2 regions of the Pantoea trifolii genome follow, and region 1 is predicted to be linked to the other one. Evidence: predicted binding sites of a transcription regulator. Region 1 holds the regulator's gene; the other holds the start of a gene.
What was found. Region 1 encodes ArgR, which controls arginine synthesis, uptake and breakdown. Its sites were predicted from a motif close to ANTGAATAAAAATACANT; they were not measured.
Positions count from the first base shown of each region.

Region 2: the regulator ArgR is predicted to act here: its motif matches at 2,526-2,543, upstream of argF (ornithine carbamoyltransferase).

Region 1 is NZ_JANIET010000001.1:3,750,225-3,753,653, forward strand. It holds gene mscM (miniconductance mechanosensitive channel MscM) at 1-474, shown strand, start outside; gene mdh (malate dehydrogenase) at 527-1,462, opposite strand; gene argR (transcriptional regulator ArgR) at 1,887-2,357, shown strand; gene yhcN (peroxide/acid stress response protein YhcN) at 2,847-3,110, shown strand; gene NQH49_RS17375 (YdgH/BhsA/McbA-like domain containing protein) at 3,200-3,429, shown strand, end outside.
Region 2 is NZ_JANIET010000001.1:615,361-618,789, forward strand. It holds gene pyrI (aspartate carbamoyltransferase regulatory subunit) at 1-302, opposite strand, end outside; gene pyrB (aspartate carbamoyltransferase) at 314-1,249, opposite strand; gene argF (ornithine carbamoyltransferase) at 1,493-2,500, opposite strand; gene rraB (ribonuclease E inhibitor RraB) at 2,663-3,085, shown strand; gene miaE (tRNA isopentenyl-2-thiomethyl-A-37 hydroxylase MiaE) at 3,145-3,429, shown strand, end outside.

The sequences.
Region 1 (3,429 bases):
CGTATCAACACGCGCGCCACCACCATCACTGATTGGGATCGCAAAGAGATCATCGTGCCGAACAAAGCCTTCATTACGGAGCAGTTCGTAAACTGGTCGCTATCGGATTCGGTGACGCGTGTGGTGCTGACGATTCCGGCGCCAGCCAGAGTCAACAGTGATGAAGTGACCAACATTCTTAAACAGGCGGCCGATCGCTGCACCTACGTGCTGGATATGCCGGCGCCGGATGTGTTCCTTGTCGATTTGCAGCAAGGTATTCAGCTGTTTGAACTGCGCGTGCATGCGGCGGAGATGGGACATCGCATGCCGCTGCGCCATGAACTGCATCAGCTGATTCTGCGCGGCTTTGAGGAGCACGGCATTGAGATGCCATTCCCGCCGTTCCAGGTACGCATGGAGACGCTAGGAAAACAAAATCCCGCCAGCAATGGCGCGCCCGCCAATAAGACCTTCAAATCTGGCGGCTTATAAAAACAAAACGCCCGGCAATTGCCGGGCGTTTTTTATTGCTGCTCAGAGCCGATCACTTCACAAACTCTTCGCCCTGCGCGATATCTTTCTTCAGCGTTTCCAACATGCCGTTCAGCGCCTGCTGTTCAAAGGCACTCAGCGTACCCAGCGGACGGCGCTCAACAATACCGTTTTTGCCCAGCAGCAGCGGCTGCGAGAAGAAGCGGGCATATTCGCCATCGCCTTCCACATATGCACACTCCACGACGTTGGCTTCACCTTGCAGGGCGCGAATCAATGACAGACCAAAACGGGCCGCCGCTTGTCCCATCGACAGCGTTGCCGATCCGCCACCGGCTTTGGCTTCCACCACTTCGGTGCCCGCGTTCTGAATACGTTTGGTGAGATCCGCCACTTCCTGCTCGCTGAAGCTCACGCCTTTTACCTGCGACAGCAGCGGCAGAATGGTTACGCCTGAATGCCCGCCCACCACCGGCACTTCAATCTCATTAGGCTGCTTGCCTTTCAGCGCCGCGACAAAGGTATTAGCGCGGATGATATCGAGGGTGGAAACACCAAACAGGCGATTCTTGTCATACACGCCAGCTTTCTTCAGCACTTCGGCCGCAATCGCCACCGTGGTGTTGACTGGATTGGTGATCACGCCAATCAGCGCTTTCGGCGCCGTGCTGGCAACCTGTTCAATCAGGTTACGCACGATACCGGCGTTAACGTTAAACAGGTCGGCGCGATCCATGCCCGGCTTACGTGCCACACCCGCGGAAATCAGCACCACATCAGCACCATGCAGCGCAGGCGTAGCATCTTCACCGCTAAACCCTTCCACGGTGACTGCCGTTGGGATGTGACTGAGATCGACCGCCACACCCGGCGTTACCGGGGCGATATCGTAAAGTGAGAGAGCTGAGCCTGCGGGTAATTGCGTTTTGAGCAGCAGTGCGAGCGCCTGGCCAATACCACCGGCGGCACCGAGAACGGCAACTTTCATCCTGAACTCCTTATTAAGGTGGGGCAGAGATATGCCGAAAATCCATCAGGTTACGAGTTTAATCAACTTCTCAGGCGATAGCGACTAAACCTGTCGCGCACTTAACACTACGCCGCAATCGGCTCCCGAGACATCTCCACTTCAGAAGTCGCCTGAATGATTCATTCGCAGCCAGAAGACAATGGACGGCAATGATCATCGATATTGTTGTTACCACCTCAATAATATAACAACTTTGCAACCTTCGCTTTGCGCGCCCACCCGCGATTTTGGTGCGACATCATATTCTGTTATTATGCCCGCCCCGCAGGTCATTACCGCGATTCTCTCATCAGACTTATTGCATAAAAATTCATCTAAATGCATAATAATTTATCTGCCGTGGGCCTGTTGCCCTCTGCAACCCTCTTTTAATTGGTAGCTTATGCGAAACCCATCGAAACAAGACGACTTGATTAAGGCGTTTAAAGCCTTATTAAAGGAAGAGAAATTCAGCTCCCAGGGCGAAATCGTGCAGGCGCTGCAGGAAGACGGCTTCGAGAATATCAATCAGTCCAAAGTTTCTCGCATGCTGACCAAGTTCGGCGCGGTGCGTACGCGCAACGCCAAGATGGAGATGGTTTACTGCCTGCCTGCTGAACTCGGCGTACCCACCACCACCAGCCCGCTGAAGAATCTGGTGCTGGATATCGATTACAACGATGCGTTAGTGGTGATTCACACCAGCCCGGGCGCTGCGCAGCTGATTGCGCGCCTGCTGGATTCGTTGGGTAAAGCGGAAGGGATTCTCGGCACCATCGCCGGTGATGACACCATCTTTATTACCCCTGCGCGCACCTTCTCAGTCAAACAGCTGTACGACGCGATTCTGGTTTTATTCGAACAAGAGCTATAAAACCCTGCTGCATACCGGCAGATCCTCTGCCGGTTATCTTGCCCTTCCCGCTTCATCCGTAACCAACCTGTTACAAATCCCTTGGTAAATAATAAGTTATCCATATGCTTAGCGGTTCTTTTCAGGCTAACAGATTGGTACGACCTTTGCGCCTGCTTAACCTTATGCGCTATTTTACACTGCTTTACACATCGTGCTCAGTGTCATTCCCTTCCCTCTGCGTATCAGCCAGCGAGATCAACCATGATCTTTCGCACTAAAAGATAATTTGATGTAGATCATTGTTTTTACGTCTAAATAACCATCAATGGTTAAGATCCAGGCGTTTTTTATAACTTCAGGTTCTAAAAAAGTGCCATAAGGATAAAGAATTACAACCAAACATTATTAGCTCGGTATTAATTTCCTGGGTGATTAGATCTATACTTGTTTTCGTGATGCAAATCACACGAAAGAAAAAGATAAAAATATACGACAAGGAAAAATATCATGAACGTTAAAACTACTATCGCGACTTTGAGTGTTCTCTCTGCCCTGTCATTTGGTGCTTTTGCAGCAGATTCTATTAACGCCGAACAGGCAGCGAATCTGCAACCCGCAGGCACCATTAGCGTCAGCGGCGTGGGCGGTTCTCCAATGGATATCCGTCAGCAGTTAAACGATAAAGCCGATCAGCAAGGTGCGAAAGCTTACCGCGTGATCGAAGCGAATACCGGTGACAGCTACCACGCAACCGCTGAGCTGTATAAATAAGTTACTGACTTAAGACGCAATGTGAACGGCGACCCGTTTGAGACGCGCTTGCCTCTCAGGTTGCCGACCCAATTTCAGGAGAGTGAATCATGAAAACCAAATTAGCTATCGCAGTACTGGGCCTGGCTTCAGTTCTTTCTTTTGGTGCCAGCGCCGCAAGCCTGGTTTCAAACCAACAAGCTGAACAGCTGCAATCCCTGAACCAAACCATCAGCGTGAGTGGTGTTGACGGTGACCAGACTAACGTTCGTCAGGAACTGTCACAGAAAGCTGATGCGCAGGGTGCCAGCCACTACCGCATCATTGAAAGCAATCGTGG
Region 2 (3,429 bases), 3.1 Mb from region 1:
TCTGGCAAGGTGGGGGCGATCTTCGCGACCACTTCGTATTCGTCAATGCGGTTCACAGTCGCGAGCGGCGCATACACCGCCAGCTGATTGATCTGATCGTCGGTCAGAAAAGTGTTTTCGATTTTGATCAGATCTTTGCGGCCCATCTCGCCCGACGGCAAGTTGAGGCCGATGGTGATGCGCTGATCGGTTTCGGTCAAACGAAACAGCGACAGTAACTTAAAGCCGACCTGCGCCGGGATATGGTCAATCACCGTGCCGCGTTTAATCGCTTCAACCTGCAATTTATTATCGTGTGTCATCGCTTTGCTCCTTACAGTGCCAGTTCGCGATTCAGTACCAGCGCCAGCAGTGCCTGGCGAGCGAAGATGCCATTTCCAGCCTGCTGGAAATACCAGGCGTGCGGCGTGCTATCCACGTCGGTGGTGATCTCGTCGATACGCGGCAGCGGATGCAGCACTTTCATGTTGTCGCGCGCACCGGCTAAATCGGCGGCGCGCAGGATGAACTGCGCTTTGACGTTGGCGTATTCCGACGGATCGAGGCGCTCTTTCTGCACGCGCGTCATATACAGAATGTCGAGTTCGGGCATCACTTCTTCGATGGTGTCGTGGCGCGACCAGGCAATGTTCTGCTCATCCAGCATATCGGTGATGTACGACGGCATCGCCAGCGCATCCGGCGCTATAAAGAAGAAGCGGTTGCCATCAAACTTCGCCAGCGCCTGCGTCAGTGAATGCACGGTGCGGCCATATTTCAGATCGCCGACCATCGCCACATTCAGGTTATCGAGGCGATTTTGCGTTTCGCGGATGGTGAAGAGATCGAGCAGCGTTTGCGTCGGATGCTGGTTGGCACCGTCACCGGCGTTGAGAATCGGAATGCCGCCGGAGAATTCCGTCGCCAGACGCGCCGCGCCTTCCTGCGGATGACGCATCACGATGGCATCGACGTAAGTACCAATCACCGAAATGGTATCGGCGAGGGTTTCGCCTTTCTTGCCGAGCGAGGTATTGCTGCCATCGGCGAAGCCCACCACCGATGCGCCGAGACGATGCATCGCGGTTTCAAACGACAAGCGCGTGCGCGTTGAAGCCTCAAAGAAGCAGCTGGCGATCACGTTGTGTTTCAGCAACTCCGGCTGGGGATTGGCTTTCAACTGGGCGGCGGTGTGCAGCACCAGCTCCAGCTCGTCGCGGTTGAGATCGTTGATGGAAATAATGTGCTTGCGATATAGCGGGTTGGCCATAGCGTTCTCCTCTGCGCTGCCGGATTGCGGACAAAAAAAAGCCCCTGCTTAAGGGGCTTTTTTAACGATCGATTGATGACGGAAAGAAACAGATGCGCCGCCCGCTGTCAGGCGTCGTTGAGCGTCAAATTTTGCGCTGCGCTGTTGCATGTTTCCTCCGGCAAATTGGGCCGCATTATACGCATTCACTGATTTGCATCAAGCAAATATCGCGCGCGAGGTAAACGTTTGCGGCGCGACCAATCATAGCTTGCCGAGTGTCGCCACCATCACCGCTTTAATGGTGTGCATGCGGTTTTCAGCCTGATCGAACACGATGCTGTGCGCCGATTCAAACACCTCATTACTCACTTCCATGCCATCCTGTAAACCGTACTGCTCGGCCATTTGCCGGCCCAGCGTGGTTTTGTCGTCATGGAAGGCCGGCAAGCAGTGCAGGAACTTCACCTGCGGGTTGCCGGTCAGTGCCAGCATCGCGCTGTTAACCTGATAAGGACGCAGCAGGGCGATGCGATCTTCCCACACCGATTTGGCTTCGCCCATCGACACCCACACATCCGTGTAGATGAAGTCGGCACCTTGCACGCCTTCGGCGATCTCTTCGGTCAGGGTGATTTTGCCACCGGTTTGCTGCGCGGCCACGCGGCATTGATCGACCAGTTCCGCTTCTGGCCAGCAGCCTTTTGGTGCCACCAAACGCAGATCCAGGCCGACCAGCGCAGCGGCTTCCAGCATGCTGTTGCCCATGTTGTTACGCGCATCGCCGACGTAAACCAGCGTCATTGCATTCAGCGATTTGCCTGGCAGATGTTCCTGCATCGTCAGCAGATCGGCCAGCAGCTGCGTGGGATGGAATTCAGTCGTCAGGCCGTTCCACACCGGCACGCCAGCGAATTCCGCTAAGGTTTCCACCAGTTCCTGGCCGTAGCCGCGATATTGAATACCGTCATACATGCGTCCCAACACGCGCGCGGTGTCCTTCATCGACTCTTTATGGCCGATTTGGCTGCCACTTGGACCGAGATAGGTAACGTTAGCGCCCTGATCGTAAGCGGCAACTTCGAAAGAGCATCGGGTACGAGTCGAGTCTTTTTCGAAGATGAGCGCGATGTTTTTGCCTTTCAGGTATTGCGTTTCGCTGGCATTTTTCTTTGCGTGTTTTAATTCACCTGCCAGGCTCAGCAGAGAATCGATTTCGGCTGGGGTGAAATCCAGCAATCTCAGGAAATGTCTTTGATGTAGCTGACTCATACAGCGCTCCGGGTGCCTACATTAAAATGAATTAAAATTCAATCTAACCGTATGAATATGCATTTTCAACCCCGGCGTTAAGAAACTTGTTGTTTTGTGTAGTGGCGCGCGAGGCAGTGTGGGAAAATAATGGTATTCAGCCGAATATTTGAGGACACACCCATGGCATATGAAGCATTGCTGGAAGAACAGCGCGAAGAGACGCGACTGATCATTGAAGAGCTGCTGGAAGACGGCAGCGATCCAGATGCGCTTTACACTATTGAGCATCATCTCTCCTGCAACAACTTCGACTCGCTGGAGAAGGTCGCGGTTGATGCCTTCAAACTGGGCTACGAAGTGAGCGAGCCAGAAGAGCTGGAGCTGGAAGACGGTACCACCGTGATGTGTGTGGATATCCTGAGCGAAGGCGCGTTGAAGCCTGAGTTGATTGATGCGCAGGTTGAGCAACTGGTTAATCTGGCAGGCAGCTACAACGTCGATTACGACGGTTGGGGCACCTACTTTGAAGATCCTGATGCCGAAGATGAAGACGACGATGGCGAGTTCATCGACGACGAAGAAGACAACGGTGTGCGTCACTAAGCATTAATGGGCGGCGCTCGCCGCCCTGAAACGTTTCCCCGTAACACAAAAGACTGCCCATGAATTACGCTCCGCTATTAGAACCGATCTATCAATTCCTGCATTGCCGCACGCCACAAGCGTGGATTGATGAAGCGCGCAAGCCGGAAAATCTGACGTTGTTGCTCACCGATCACATGGTTTGTGAATTAAAGGCCGCGCAAACGGCGGTGTTTATCATCCGTAAATACGTGGCGGATAAGCCGAGTGGTGATGCCATTCTGGCGTGGCTCAAGCCGTATGAAGATTTTATCTACCGCGACGAGCAGGACGGTAACTTTATCAATGCCCACAAGAATCTGACC